One region of the Pseudomonas sp. TWP3-1 genome, then DNA from elsewhere that is predicted to be linked to it. Evidence: predicted binding sites of a transcription regulator. Region 1 holds the regulator's gene; the other holds the start of a gene.
The links. The regulator FliA, encoded in region 1, starts transcription of late flagellar genes. The targets are predictions, from matches to a motif close to CTAAAGTTTNNNNNNNNNNNGCCGNTAA.

Region 1 (7,933 bases):
GAAGGCTCCGAGATGTTATTGGATGGCTTGAAGGTGGTGGGTGGCAGCGCTTACGGTTTGCAGGAGCGGGAAGTGCCTCGTAATACGGCGACGCGGATACCGACCGGGGGGCGGGAACCTTACACCTATCGGGTTGCCAATCCTGCCTTGGCAACAGTGGATAGCCTCGGCAAGGTCAAGGGGCTAAAAAATGGTTTGACCAAGATTATGGTGACGGATGGCGCCGGGGCGCAGGTTTCCTACCCGGTGCGGATTTTAAACGTGTATTGGTTGCTGCTTAACGATGCATATATGACACCGCCTGAAGCAAGAAATTGGCTAAAGTCTGTCGGTGCAACTGAGATATACAACGGCGCTGGCGTTCCGCTGGGTTTCAATCTACCGACGCAAAATTTTATTGATGTCTATCCGCTTTTTGGTGGTCGCGGTCTTGCTTACGGACGATTTTTTTCGTCGAATCTGACTTACCCGGATTTGTACGTCATAGAGACCTCCCTAACCGTAAATGGCGGGTTAGGCGCGGGCAACCACTCGCTCACTGAGTCCATTCGCAAGCGTGCCATGGCTTATATCGCTACTTGATGAAGTCAGGGTAAACGGTATTTCGACACCTGATTTTTGGCGCGTACGCACATAGAGAGAAAATCCTCCGTGTGCGTTTTGTTCACGGGCGATTCACGATCTGTTCCCCCCTGACAGCAAAAGTTGGAAGGCTTCTTGCAGTAGCCGCCGTACGTCCGCTCTGGGCGTCAAAAGTTTGCTTTTAAGGAACGGGGAAAACCGGTGGATCGCTCTCAGTTAATCAGCACTGCACGCACAAACGTTGCCGACCTCAGTCGAGGCAATTTGGGCGTGCCGTTGTTGCTGCTGGTCATGTTGGCAATGATGATGTTGCCGATACCGCCGTTCCTGCTCGACGTGTTTTTCACCTTCAACATTGCGCTGTCGATTGTCGTGTTGCTGGTCTGCGTCTACGCGCTGCGACCACTGGATTTTGCGGTGTTCCCGACCATCCTGCTGGTGGCGACGCTGATGCGGCTGGCGCTCAACGTAGCGTCGACGCGGGTTGTAATGCTGCACGGTCAGGACGGTCACGCCGCCGCCGGTAAGGTGATCCAGGCCTTCGGTGAAGTGGTGATCGGCGGTAACTACGTGGTCGGTATCGTGGTTTTCGCGATCTTGATGATCATCAACTTCGTCGTGGTAACCAAAGGTGCCGGGCGGATTTCCGAGGTGAGCGCGCGCTTCACCCTCGATGCGATGCCCGGCAAACAAATGGCGATCGACGCCGACCTCAACGCCGGTCTGATCGACCAGAACCAGGCCAAGGCGCGCCGTACCGAAGTCGCCCAAGAGGCAGAGTTCTACGGTTCGATGGACGGTGCCAGCAAGTTCGTACGCGGTGACGCCATCGCCGGCCTGCTGATTCTGTTCATCAACCTGATCGGCGGCATGGCCGTCGGTATCTTCCAGCACGACATGACCTTCGGTGATGCCGGTCGGGTTTACGCCTTGCTGACCATTGGTGACGGTTTGGTGGCGCAATTGCCATCACTGCTGTTGTCCACCGCTGCCGCGATCATGGTGACCCGTGCTTCCGGTTCGGAAGACATGGGCAAGCAGATCAATCGCCAGATGTTCGCCTCGCCGAAAGCGCTGGCAGTGGCGGCCGGTCTGATGGCGGTCATGGGTCTGGTGCCGGGCATGCCGCACTTCTCGTTCCTCAGCATGGCCGCGCTGGCTGCTGGCGGCGCCTACCTGTTCTGGAAGAAGCAGAACGTGGCCAAAGTCGTCGCGCTGCAAGAGGTCAAGCGTCAGCAGGAACTGCTGCCATCGCCGGCCCGCGCCATGGAAACCAAAGAACTCGGCTGGGATGACGTGACCCCGATCGACATGATCGGCCTCGAAGTTGGCTATCGTTTGATCCCGTTGGTGGATCGCAATCAGGGTGGTCAGTTGCTGGCGCGGATCAAGGGCGTGCGCAAGAAGCTCTCGCAGGATCTGGGCTTCCTGATGCCGACTGTGCATATCCGTGACAACCTCGATCTGGCGCCGAGTGCCTATCGCCTCACCTTGATGGGCGTGATCCTCGCCGAAGCCGAGATCTACCCGGATCGCGAACTGGCGATCAACCCCGGTCAGGTCTACGGCAGCCTCAACGGCATAACCGCCAAAGATCCGGCTTTTGGCCTGGAGGCGGTGTGGATTGAAATCAGCCAGCGCGCACAGGCGCAATCGCTTGGCTACACCGTGGTGGACGCCAGTACGGTAGTGGCGACGCACTTGAACCAGATTCTGTACAAGCACTCCAGTGAGCTGATTGGCCACGAAGAAGTGCAGCAACTCATGCAATTGCTGGCCAAAAGCTCGCCTAAACTGGCGGAAGAGCTGGTGCCGGGCGTGGTTTCGCTGTCGCAGTTGCTCAAGGTGCTGCAAGCGCTGTTGGCCGAACATGTGCCGGTGCGCGACATTCGCAGCATCGCCGAAGCCATCGCCAACAACGCCGCCAAGAGTCAAGATACCGCCGCGCTGGTGGCTGCGGTGCGGGTCGGCGTTTCGCGTGCCATCGTCCAAAGCATTGTAGGGACTGAGTCCGAGCTGCCAGTTATCACGCTGGAGCCAAGGTTGGAACAGATATTGCTCAATAGTCTGCAGAAGGCGGGACAAGGCTCGGAAGAGGGCGTTCTGCTGGAGCCGAGCATGGCCGAGAAGCTGCAGCGTTCGTTGATCGAAGCGGCGCAGCGTCAGGAAATGCAAGGTCAGCCGGTTATCCTGCTGGTAGCAGGCCCGGTGCGCGCGATGCTCTCGCGCTTTGGTCGCCTGGCAGTCCCTGGACTGCACGTGCTGGCCTACCAGGAAATACCGGATAACAAGCAAGTGACGATCGTTGCGACAGTAGGGCCCAACGGCTGAGGTAGTGGTACATGCAAGTTAAGCGTTTTTTCGCCGCCGATATGCGTCAGGCCATGAAGCTGGTTCGTGATGAGCTGGGCGCTGATGCCGCCATCATTGGCAACCGCCGCATTGCCGGCGGTGTCGAGCTGACGGCCGCGCTCGATTACAAATTGTCGGCGCTGGCTCCGCGTGTTCCGAACATGGAACTCGAAGATGAGCTGCGCAAGACCCAGTCGCGCATCGTCACCGCCCAGGCCGAGCTGAGCCTGCGTGGCGAAGCCGACGGCAACACCAATCAACAATTGTTTTCCGGGCTGCCGTTGACCGCTGGCCTGCCGCTGACTGCTGCCGAGCCGTTGAGCGAGCCGACTTACGCCGCTCCGGCACGTCCTGCTCCAGCACCTGCGCAAGCCTCCGGCGGTATCGACCCGCGTGCTCTGGACTCGATGCGTTTCGAACTGAACAGTCTGCGCGAGCTGATGGAAGTGCAACTCGGCACGCTGGCCTGGAATCAGCTGCAAGGCAGCCGTCCGGCGCAGGCCAATCTGTATCGTCGTCTGCAACGCATCGGCCTGTCCGGCCCGTTGTCGCGCGATCTGCTGGCGCTGACCACCGAAATTGAAGAACCCCGTCAGGCCTGGCGCATGTTGCTCGCGCACCTGGCGCGGATGATCGCCACCCCGGAAGTCGAGCCACTGGAAGAGGGCGGCGTGATTGCCATGGTCGGCCCTGCCGGCATGGGCAAGACCACCACCCTGGCCAAACTCGCCGCACGCTACGTGCTCAAGTACGGCGCGCAGAACATCGCGCTGGTGAGCATGGACAGTTTCCGCATCGGCGCGCAGGAGCAGCTCAAGACCTTGGGTCGCATCCTCAACGTCTCGGTGACTCACGTCGACCCGGGCCAATCGCTGGTGCAGGCGCTGGATCCACTGCTGCGCAAACGCGTGGTGCTGATCGATACCGCCGGCCTGCAAGCCAGCGATCCGGCACTGCGCATGCAGCTCGAAAGTCTGGCCGGGCGTGGCATTCGCTCAAAAAATTATCTGGTATTGGCAACCACCAGCCAGAAACAGGTTCTAACCGCCGCTTATCACAGTTACAAGCGTTGCGGGCTTGCCGGCTGCATCCTGACTAAACTGGATGAAACGGCCAGCCTTGGCGAAGTGTTGAGCCTGGCGATCAGTCATGAATTGCCGGTCGCGTACCTGACCGACGGCCCACGGATTCCGGATGATTTGCATCTGCCGCGCCGTCATCAATTGGTCAGTCGCGCCGTCAGCGTGCAAATGCAGGAAGAACCCAGCGAAGAAGCCATGGCCGACATGTTCGCTGATATCTACCACAGTCCGACCAAGCAGGTTGGCTGAGGTAATGAACAGTTTTTGTACCTACATCGGTGGTCTGCCACGCATTGTTCCGGTTGTGAACGCGCAGCCAGTAATGTGGCCTCCGTCTATGCAAGACAAGGTAAAGAAATAACATGGGCAGCATGCATCCCGTACAGGTGATCGCGGTGACCGGCGGCAAAGGTGGCGTCGGCAAGACTAACGTTTCAGTGAACTTGTCCCTGGCGCTGGCAGAACTTGGCCGTCGGGTCATGCTGCTGGACGCTGACCTGGGGCTGGCGAACGTCGACGTTCTGCTGGGCCTCACGCCCAAACGCACGTTGGCCGACGTGATCGAAGGCCGCTGCGAGCTGCGCGACGTGTTGTTGCAAGGCCCCGGCGGGATTCGCATCGTGCCGGCCGCCTCCGGCACTCAGAGCATGGTGCACCTGAGCCCGGCGCAACATGCCGGTCTGATTCAGGCATTCAGCGACATCGGCGACAATCTCGACGTACTGGTGATCGACACCGCTGCGGGTATTGGTGACTCGGTAGTCAGTTTCGTGCGCGCAGCGCAGGAAGTGTTGCTGGTGGTCTGCGACGAGCCGACTTCGATCACTGACGCCTACGCGCTGATCAAGTTGCTCAACCGCGATTACGGCATGAACCGCTTCCGCGTCCTCGCCAACATGGCGCAGAGCCCGCAGGAAGGGCGCAATCTGTTCGCCAAGTTGACCAAGGTCACGGATCGCTTTCTCGATGTCGCCCTACAATACGTCGGCGCCGTGCCTTACGACGAAAGTGTGCGTAAAGCGGTGCAGAAGCAGCGTGCGGTCTATGAAGCCTTCCCGCGTTCCAAGTGCGCGCTGGCGTTCAAGGCAATCGCACAGAAGGTCGATACCTGGCCGCTGCCGGCCAACCCGCGTGGGCATCTGGAATTTTTCGTCGAGCGCCTCGTGCAGCAAACGGCAGGGCCTGTTCTATGACCGCCAGCGGTATGAATTTCTACAAGAAGTCGGCACGTGACGCGCAGTACGAGTTGATCGAGCGTTACGCGCCACTGGTCAAACGCATCGCCTACCACTTGCTGGCACGCTTGCCGGCCAGTGTGCAGGTCGAAGATCTGATTCAGGCCGGGATGATCGGTCTGCTGGAAGTCTCGACCAAATACGACGCCAGCAAAGGCGCCAGTTTCGAAACGTACGCGGGCATCCGGATCCGCGGCGCCATGCTCGATGAAGTGCGCAAAGGGGACTGGGCTCCACGCTCGGTTCACCGCAATACCCGTATGGTCAGCGACGCAATTCGCTCGATTGAAGCTAAAACCGGCCGTGACGCTAAAGATCACGAAGTTGCGGCCGAACTCCAATTGAGTCTCGACGATTATTACGGGATTTTGAACGATACCTTGGGCAGCCGCCTGTTCAGTTTCGACGACCTGCTACAGGACGGCGAACATGAAGGGCTGCACGAGGACGGCGCGAGTGCTCATCTTGAGCCGTCGCGCGATCTGGAAGATGAGCGCTTCCAGGCCGCGCTGGCGGACGCGATTGCCAATTTGCCGGAGCGTGAGCGACTGGTGTTGGCGCTGTACTACGACGAAGAGCTGAACCTCAAGGAAATCGGTGAAGTCCTTGGCGTCAGCGAATCGCGGGTCAGCCAGTTACACAGCCAGTGCGCGGCCCGTTTGCGGGGGCGTTTGGGGGAGTGGCGAGCGCGCTGAAGACAGTGTGGGGACACTGTAGAGGAGGCTGGTGCGGTGGTGAACGGCACCGGTCTTGCTCTGTTGTGCTCCAGACAGTCATCGAGTGCTTTGCCGGAATGATTGAAATGGCGCGTCCAGGTGCTGGGCGCGTTTAAGACTGCTTGGAGGTCGAATTGAACAAAGACATGAAAATCCTCATCGTTGATGACTTCTCAACGATGCGGCGGATCATCAAAAACCTGTTGCGTGACCTTGGGTTCACCAACACGGTCGAGGCTGACGATGGCATCACCGCCATTCCGGTTCTCAACAGCGGCAGCATCGACTTTCTGGTAACAGACTGGAACATGCCGGGCATGACCGGTATCGACCTGCTGCGCCACGTGCGCGCCGATGAAAAACTCAAGCACTTGCCAGTGCTGATGGTGACCGCTGAAGCCAAGCGCGAACAGATCATCGAAGCAGCCCAGGCCGGTGTTAACGGCTATGTGGTGAAACCCTTCACGGCCCAGGCGTTGAAAGACAAGATCGAGAAGATTTTCGAACGCATCGGTTGAGAAACTGCGCCACGGGGGAGCTATGGACAACAACGAATCTTCACAGGGCGATTTTGAATCGACCCTGAAAAAACACGCGGTCGAATTGGTCGAAAGCCTTGAAAAGGGCAAGTTCGGCGACGCTGTGCAACTGATCCATGAGCTCAATCAGACCCGTGACCGTGGCCTGTACCAGGAAGTTGGCAAGCTCACACGTGAACTGCACAGTGCGATCGTCAATTTCCAGATTGACCCGAACATGCCGCAGGCCGAGGAAGTGTCGCAAATCACCGACGCAACCGAGCGTCTGGGCTATGTGGTCAAGCTCACTGAAGCCGCGGCCAACCGCACCATGGATCTGGTGGAAAGCGCCACCCCGCTGGTCAACGGCCTGGCTGATGAAGCCCAGAGCCTGAGCGCCGACTGGGGCCGCTTCATGCGTCGCGAAGTCGGGGCTGAAGAGTTCCGCGAGCTGGCGCGTCGGGTTGACGGTTTTCTGGCACGCAGCGGCACGGACAACCGTGCGGTGTCGAGCAACCTCAACGACATTCTGCTGGCTCAGGATTACCAGGACCTGACCGGTCAGGTGATCAAGCGCGTGACCCAACTGGTCACCGAAGTCGAAAGCAATCTGCTCAAACTCGTACTCATGGCCAGTCAGGTTGACCGCTTTGCGGGCATCGAACATGACCGTGCGGCGATGCTCGCTGAAAAAGATCCACAAAAACATCTCTCGCAGGGTGAAGGTCCGCAGATTCATGCCGATAAACGAGAAGACGTTGTGTCCGGTCAGGACGATGTGGACGATTTGTTATCCAGCCTCGGATTCTAGAGTTTTTGAATTTTAGGTTTTTTGGGTTTTTAGACCTGTAGGAGCACCCCATTAATGAGCTTCGGCGCCGATGAAGAGATCCTTCAGGATTTCCTGGTTGAGGCCGGCGAGATTCTTGAGCAGCTGTCAGAACAATTGGTCGAGCTGGAAAGCCGCCCGGATGATGCTGATCTGCTCAACGCAATTTTTCGCGGTTTTCACACTGTAAAAGGGGGCGCCGGCTTCCTTCAGCTCAATGAGCTGGTGGAGTGCTGTCACATCGCCGAAAACGTGTTCGACATCCTGCGCAAGGGTGAGCGTCGCGTTGATGCAGAGCTGATGGACGTTGTGCTTGAAGCACTGGACGCGGTGAACGGCATGTTCACCGAAGTGCGCGAGCGCAGCCCGATTACTGCTGCAACACCTGAACTGCTGGCCGCCCTCGCGCGTCTGGCGGAACCGCAATCGGCTGACGCCGTAGCGGTTGAAGAAGTGGTGGAAGCGCCGGTCGCCGAGAGCGAATCGGGTGACATCACCGATAACGAATTTGAGCAGTTGCTGGACTCGCTGAACGCCGTCAAGGCCGAAGCGGAAGCCCCGGCACCTGCGCCTGCGCCTGCTGCAACTGCGGCGGCCAGCGATGAAATCACCGATGCCG
Region 2 (7,933 bases), on a different contig from region 1:
TATGGCTACTTTGTAATTGGTAGCCTGCCAGTGATCACATATTTATCGAACGCTTTCTGCCCATCACGCGCGGCTTGCCGGACATCAAGAAAGGTCAGTTCATCGCGAACGACCTTTTTAACCGGTTTGTCGATCTTTCTGGTGGTGGCCATCGGAGCCTCCAAAGGAGATGTATTCATGCTGACCAGCTTAAGGGATTGAGTTTCTACCGGCAAACGATAGAGCCCATCCGCAAAGTGCACCAGTCGGCGGATTCTGGCGTGGTTGTAGGGCATGGCGCACCGATTTGTAGTCACGCAGAAATCCCCAACAAAAAACCCGGACAGCTCACGCCATCCGGGTTTTTTCATTCCCGCCAAACCAATCAGCGGTTAAACCGCTCCACCAACGAATACTGCGTATTAGCCGTCTTCGTCAGCTCCTCACTCAGCAGCGCCGAGTTTTGCGCCTGTTCCGAGGTCTGGTCCGCCAGTTGCGAGATGTTGCTGATGTTGCGGCTGATCTCTTCAGCTACAGCACTTTGCTCTTCAGTCGCGGCGGCGATCTGGGTGGTCATGTCGGTGATGTTGGCCACCGCTTCGCTGATGCCTACCAGTGCCTGGTCCGCTTCCAGAACCCGTGCCACGCCTTCTTCGGCCTGGCGGTGCCCGGCTTCCATGGTCTGTACGGCGCTTGAAGCGGTCTGCTGCAGCTTGGCGATCAGGGCGTGGATCTGCCCGGTCGATTCGCTGGTGCGTTGTGCCAGTTGGCGAACTTCGTCAGCTACCACCGCAAAACCACGGCCCATTTCACCGGCGCGAGCCGCTTCGATGGCGGCGTTGAGGGCCAGCAGGTTGGTCTGGTCGGCGATGCCTTTGATCACGTCGACCACGCCGCCGATTTCGTCGCTGTCCTTGGCCAGTTGGGTCACGGTCAGGCCGGTTTCTCCAACCACGACCGACAGGCGCTGAATGGCTTCGCGGGTTTCGCCGGCGATGTCACGACCGCGACCGGTCAGGCGATTGGCTTCCTGAGTGGCGTCGGCGGTGCGCTGCACGTGGCTGGCGACTTCCTGCGTGGTCGCGGCCATCTGGTTGACGGCGGTGGCGACCTGTTCGGTTTCCACGCGTTGACGTTCCAGACCGGTCGAGCTGCTGTGCGCCAGTCGGTCGGACTGCTTGGCCTGATCGGTCAGGTGTTCGGCGGTGTCCTGCAGACGGGTCAGGCAGGTTTTCAGGCGTGCTTCCTGGCTGAGGATCGCCATCTCCAGACGTGCCTGAGAGCCACGGCTGTCGGTGTACATCTGCGCGATCAGCGGGTCGGACGTGGTCTGTTCAGCCAGACGCAACAGGCGCTTGAGGCCACGCTGCTGCCATTGCAGGCCCAACAGGCCGAGCGGCACCGACAGGCCGGCGGCGAGGGCAAAGCCCCACTGCGAGTTGAGCGTGGCGCCGATCATGAAGCTCAGTTGGCTGACCAGAATGAACGGCAGCCAGTCCTGAACCACCGGCAGCCATTTGTCGCTCGAAGGAATCGCCGACTTGCCCTGGTTGATGCGTTGGTAGAGCGCTTCGGCACGGCGGATCTGTTCGGCAGTGGGTTTAACCCGCACCGACTCGTAACCGACCACCTGATTGCCTTCGAACACCGGTGTTACATAGGCGTTAACCCAGTAATGGTCACCGGTCTTGCAGCGATTCTTGACAATGCCCATCCATGGCAAGCCTTGTTTCAATGTGCCCCACATGTGCGAAAACACCGCAGCCGGGACGTCTGGGTGACGAACCAGGTTGTGCGGCGCACGGATCAGTTCCTCACGCGAAAACCCGCTGATCTCGACGAAAGCGTCGTTGCAGTAGGTGATCACGCCCTTGGCGTCGGTCGTGGAGATCAACCGTTGCTGAGCCGGGAAAGTCCGTTCGCGTTGTGTAATAGGCTGGTTGTTACGCATGGTTTTTCAATCCGCAAGGCTTTGAAAGGTTGTCGGCGGCCTCGGGAAATTATTGAATTTTTCTTTCAGTAATAAGTACCGCGTCGCAAAACGCGGCTTGCTTCAGCCGGCCAGCATCGGATAGGTGAACAGTCCGAAATGCAGCAGGTTCAGGCCGAAGTGGGTGAGTATCGCCGCACCGAGTCCGCCGAAACGGTAGGCCAGACCATAGCCGACACCCGCCAGCGTCGCCAGCAACACCCAGGTCCAGCCTGCGCCGATATGCGCCAGACCGAATAACAGGGACGCCAGCAGCAGCGCAAGATTTTCGCCATAAGGCAGGTGCTTGAAACGTCGGCTGAGGCCGCCTTGTATATAGCCGCGAAACAGCGCTTCCTCGACCAGTGTCACCAGCAGCAGATTGTTCAGCAGCCACAGCCACGCCTGATCCGGCCACTTCGGCGCCCAAGCGATTACGCCCAGTAACAGTGCACCGCCCAAGGCAAGGATGGCGCTCAAGGCCAGGCCCATTGCCGTTGCATACACCGTCATGCGCAAAGACCGCCGCGCGACGATCCACGGGCAGACCAGCAACAGCCAAAAGCCCAGCAGCGGTTTGTCCTGATTGAGGTGCATCGAAAAGCGCACAGCGTTATCGGTGAGACGCTGTGGTTCGATCACTCGGCCATTGTAGAAACCGGGTAACCAATGCATGGCCAACGCCACCGCCAGCACGATGAACAGGCCATGGCCGAGATATCGCGCGAACGGTACGGTTTGTTGACGCACGGCGTACCCGGCGAACAACAGAAGCGCTATGGAGATCAGCGCGAGCCAGCCAAGTTGGCCGAAACTCAATGCCAGTGCGTAGCCGAGGCTGAGCAGCGCGAGTGAGAGCCATGGCAGGGTGGTCATGAAGAATCCTTGTACACATTTTTGGTGGACAGGCTTTCTACACGGCTGAGGACGAGGGGACAAGCAAAGGTGAACCGGAAAACCGGGACAACATACAAACCTATGGCCAGCACAATTACCTGTGGGAGCTGCGGTGCGACGATTCGACTTGCCAGCGATGGCGGCTGCACAGCCAACATCTTTATCGACTGATCCACCGCTATCGCTGGCAAGTCGAATCGTCGCACCGCAGCTCCCACAGGGTTTCGTGTTTGGCTATGGGTTCAGTGCAAATTCAATCTTGCCGCAGCCCGCGCGGTAATTTCCGTACGCAACTTCAACGAAGGCGCCGCACGCTTGCGCGCCTCATCGACAACCGCACTCGGCGCAGTCTCCGGGCTACCGGCCGCAAACGGCGGCGCCGGCGCATATTCCAGTTGCAGTTGCACCAGTTGCGCCGTGTCGGCACCGACCAGTTCCTGCGCCAGCACCAGCGCAAAATCAATCCCTGCGGTAATCCCGCCACCGGTAAACAGATTGCCGTCTCGCACCACCCGATCCTTCACCGCGATGGCGCCCAAGGTCGGCAGCAGATCGTGATAAGCCCAGTGCGTAGTCGCACGTTTGCCTTGCAGCAAACCCGCCGCGCCAAGCACCAGCGAACCGGTGCACACCGACGTCACATAACGCGCCTGCGCCGCTTGCCTCCGGATAAACGCCAATGTCTGCTCATCCTCCATCAACGGCCCGACACCGCCACCGCCGGGGATGCAGATCACATCCAGATCCGGACAATCCTCGAACGTGGTGGTCGGTTTCAACACCAGACCGGTGCTGGCAGTGACCGGCACCAGGTCTTTCCAGATCAGATGCACCTGCACGTCCGGCAACGAGGCCAGCACGTCATATGGGCCGGTCAGGTCGAGTTGTTGCACCTGCGGAAACAACAGAAAGCCGATCTGCAACGTCATGGTGTTTTTCTCAAGAGTGGGGTGGACGGCTTCACTCTAGGCGCGTAGCGTCTGGCGTATACGCCAATCACCCCACGAATTACGCCAAATGCCTAAAGCCATCCACGTACTCGCGTTTGCCAACGTTCAGCTGCTCGACGTCACCGGGCCGTTGCAGGTGTTCGCCACCGCCAATGACATCGCCCGCCAGCAGGGTTCGCCTGCGCCTTATGCGCCGACGGTGATCGCCAGCGGCGGCGGGGCGGTGATGTCTTCGGCGGGGCTGGCGCTGTTGGCCGAACCGTTGCCGCTGGAGTCCAGCGACACCCTGATCATCTCCGGTGGTTGGGGCGTGTATGCCGCCGCCGAAGATGCGCAGTTAGTGAATTGGGTGCGCGATCACGCGGGAAAATGTCGGCGCGTCTCGTCGGTCTGCACCGGGGCATTTCTACTCGCGGCCAGCGGCTGGCTCGATGGTCGGCGCGTCGTCACCCACTGGACGCGTTGCGAACAACTGGCCAAGCAGCATCCGCAATTGCACGTCGAACCCAACCCGATCTTCATCAACGACGGCCCGGTCTGGACTTCGGCAGGCGTCACCGCCGGCATCGACCTCGCGTTGGCCATGGTCGAAGACGACCTCGGCCGCGACATGGCCCTCGACGTCGCCCGCCAACTGGTGGTGTTCCTCAAACGCCCGGGCGGGCAATCGCAATTCAGCGTGATGCTGTCGCTGCAAAAACAAGGCAATCGCTTCGACGCACTGCACGCCTGGATCGCCGAAAACCTCACCCGCGACCTCGGCATCCCGACCCTCGCCGAACAGGCCGGCATGAGCGAACGCAGTTTCGTACGCCACTACCGCGCCGACACCGGCCAAACCCCGGCGCGTGCCATCGAACTGATCCGCGTCGAAACTGCACGGCGGTTGCTCAGCGATACCGGGTTGCCGGTCAAGCGAGTCGCGGTGAATTGTGGTTTCGGCAGCGAAGAAACCTTGCGCCGCAGTTTTCTCAGGGCGATTGGCGTGACGCCGCAGGCGTATCGGGAGCGGTTTTCGGTTAGTTCTGCATCAGGTCCAGCAGTGTTTTGAGTGTTTTTATCAACCCTTCTGCCGAAGTTGGGTTTAGTCAATGAAAAAATTAGAATCTGGTTCTGAGTTGATAAGGCTGACCTTCGAGTTTTCAAGGTATTGCTTCATCCATTCAAGCTTTGGTCTGACTTTGTGGTCCCAAGGGTAGTTAGGAATTTGTCTGTTCATTTTTTCCAATAAGCGGGTTTTCAGATCTTGATGGGAGATACTCCTTTTCCCCCATGGAATTTCCCCTTCCATCTCGAGAATATAGAGTGGGTTAAGAATGAAGTCATCGCCGTCTTTAATTGAGATAGAGGGAATGTGGCTCCTCTTAGGTAAAAAGTTGTAATAAGGGTTGGTTTCTCCAAAAACCTCAGAGTAAATTTTGGTCTCATGTTCCAGCAGTGCTGCACCGATCGCTGGATCTATTAAAATTCGAGGGGTCACAGCTTTTTTTGATTCGAGTTCGTAAGCCCGGTCGACCGCGGGGCCAAAAAAACTCATGTCATCAAAAAAAACATCGCCGAAAGTAATTCCACCTCTGACAATATAGCCAGCGTTGAGGAGCTCTAGAGCGATGTCGGAACTATTGAATAATGCCACTTGCAAAAGTTTGTTGACGTCTTTTCGATCGTCTGTGATGTCGGGTTTGTATTTGTAAAATATGAATGTGCAATCCGAGAAGCTGTACAGTTTTCTCGTGTAAGCAACATGATCTTTTAGATTTTGACGATCTTGGTTGTCCAGGATTGAGTTGTGAAAAAGCGTGTGAATTTTATGCTTTTCTTCAAAGCCGATGGTGTCTTTTGAACCTAGGATGTCAATGAAAATCGCAACCGTTTGTTCGTACTGAAGTGCACTCATTTAATTAATCCTGAAGTGAATCGCTATTCTTGAATTTTATTTTGCTTAAGTCTCAACTTCCGCCACTTGATTCAAATACTTGCTGCGATCCGGCGTAAACGTCACCACCATCTTGGTCCGCGAGCACGTCAGCGCGCGCTCCACGCTCAGATCAATATCGAGATCTTCCCCACGCAATCCCTGCCACTGCGCCAGATATTTCAGCGAGCCATATTTTTCGTTTTTCTTCAGGCTGCGGCTGGCTCCGCCTTTCCAGCCGAGGACTGGCAGTTCATTGGCGAGGCAGCGTTGGGCGAGGTCGGGGAAGCGGGTGGCGCGTTGGCGGCCGATTTCCCAGCATTTGATCAGGCCTTTGTCGGCGGCTTCCCATAGCTGGGTGCGGCTGAGGCCGGTGCGCAGGGGCGCGGCGATTTCACGGTGGATGCGCTGGGTCATTCTGGTTCCTTGAATCGGGTTTTATTGGACAGCTCCGCTGTGCCCGTTGCGGTGGATGGTAGGGGGGGATGTAACAGCTGGCAACAAGGTATTTCCGGGTGTGAGTGCGAGTTGCGCAGAGGATAGTTAACCGGTTGTTGAGTAGAAGTAGTCCGTCGCCGGGCGCAATCTGTGGCGAGGGAGCTTGCTCCCGCTCGGCTGCGCAGCAGTCGCAAAGCCAGACAATGCGGTGCTTCTGGAGAAATGGAGGCGCTGGTTTGGGGGGGCGCTTCGCGCCCCAGCGGGAGCAAGCTCCCTCGCCACAAGGGGGTTGGGGCACCGCTTTCTTTGTAAGTTTTAGTCCTACATTTTCAGAAGTGCATGGGAAATCTCCGACAGCCTCTGACGAGTTTTACGGCTGCCAGACGTTCTTTTCCCCACTCAGCTTGCGATCGAGGAAGCTTGCCGCGCTGATCAGCGCCAGATGTGTCAGGGCTTGCGGCGTGTTGCCCAGATGTCGCCCGCGACTGTCGAATTCCTCGGCATACAGCCCCAGCGGGTTGGCGTAGCGCAGCAGTTGTTCGAACTCAAGGTGCGCTTTCTCCACCTGTCCGGCGCGGGCCAGGCACTCGACGTACCAGAATGAACACGCAGCAAACGCGCCTTCAGTGCCGGCCAAACCGTCGATGCCGGCTTCTTCGTTGCGATAGCGGTAAACCATGCCGTCACGCACCAGCGTTTTTTCGATGGCCGCCAGCGTCGCCAGCCAGCGCGGATCCTTGGCGCTGACGAAACGCACCAGCGGCATCAACAGCATCGAACCATCGAGGGCGGTGCCGCCCTTGTACTGGACAAAATGTCCGCGTTGTTCGTCCCAGAAGTTGTCCCAAATGTCGCTGTAGATCGCCTGACGTGTCGCGTCCCAACGTTCAAATGGTGCCGGCAGCGAGCGTTTCGAGGCGAGGCGAATCGCCCGGTCCAGCGCCACCCAGCACATCAGCCGCGAATGCAGAAAGTGATGTTGCTCACCGCGCATTTCCCAAATGCCTACATCTTTGGTGTTCCAGGTCTCACAGACTTGGTCGACCACTTCGCCGACATGTTTCCAGCCCTCGTGGGAAATCGCATCGCCGTACTTGTTGACCAGATACACCGCGTCCATCAGTTCGCCGAAGATATCCAGCTGGATCTGGTCGTACGCGCCATTACCGATACGCACCGGTTTCGCACCGCCATGCCCGGAGAAATGCGTGAGTTCGGTTTCCGGTAATTCCTGACGGCCGTCGATGGCGTAGAGGATATTCAGCTTCATAGGCTTGCCGCAGCAATCGCTGACCCGCCCCCGCAGCCAGCGCATGTAGTCATTGGCTTCGCCGACAAAACCCAAACGCAGGAATGCGTACACGGTGAATGAAGCATCGCGAATCCACGTGTAGCGGTAATCCCAGTTGCGTTCGCCGCCGAGCGTTTCCGGCAGGCCGAAGGTCGCGGCGGCGAGGATCGCGCCGTGTTTGCGCGAGGTCAGCAGCTTCAGGGCCAATGCCGAGCGGTTGACCATTTCGCGCCAGCGTCCGCGATAGATCGATTGACCAATCCAGTCCCGCCAGAACTTCAGCGTGCGCTCGATACACAATTCGGCCGCACCTTCGGCGAAGCGCGGATCGTCACTGGCGCCGAGCATGAACGCGGCAGTCTGATCTTGCGTGAGGGTGAATTGCGCGACCGCCGCTTGTGCGTCAACGCGTATTGGCTGGTCCGAGGCCAGGCGCAGGGTCGGCTGGTCAGTAGCGCTGAACGTCACATCGCGTTCGTCCATCTGCGCCTGAG

Region 2: ACP7BN_RS15770 (methyl-accepting chemotaxis protein) is a predicted target of FliA. The motif match lies at 1,960-1,987, and genes of this name have one in related genera.

What each region holds. Positions count from the first base shown of each region.
Region 1 is NZ_JAFCUQ010000009.1:132,911-140,843, forward strand. It holds gene ACP7BN_RS14635 (Ig-like domain-containing protein) at 1-582, shown strand, start outside; gene flhA (flagellar biosynthesis protein FlhA) at 784-2,913, shown strand; gene flhF (flagellar biosynthesis protein FlhF) at 2,925-4,265, shown strand; gene fleN (flagellar synthesis regulator FleN) at 4,379-5,209, shown strand; gene fliA (RNA polymerase sigma factor FliA) at 5,206-5,946, shown strand; gene ACP7BN_RS14660 (chemotaxis response regulator CheY) at 6,114-6,485, shown strand; gene ACP7BN_RS14665 (protein phosphatase CheZ) at 6,508-7,296, shown strand; gene ACP7BN_RS14670 (chemotaxis protein CheA) at 7,351-7,933, shown strand, end outside.
Region 2 is NZ_JAFCUQ010000010.1:140,231-148,163, forward strand. It holds gene ACP7BN_RS15765 (hypothetical protein) at 6-350, opposite strand; gene ACP7BN_RS15770 (methyl-accepting chemotaxis protein) at 365-1,930, opposite strand; gene ACP7BN_RS15775 (CPBP family glutamic-type intramembrane protease) at 2,033-2,824, opposite strand; gene inhA (isonitrile hydratase) at 3,088-3,774, opposite strand; gene ACP7BN_RS15785 (GlxA family transcriptional regulator) at 3,863-4,846, shown strand; gene ACP7BN_RS15790 (hypothetical protein) at 4,880-5,692, opposite strand; gene ACP7BN_RS15795 (hypothetical protein) at 5,738-6,127, opposite strand; gene ACP7BN_RS15800 (glycoside hydrolase family 15 protein) at 6,519-7,933, opposite strand, start outside.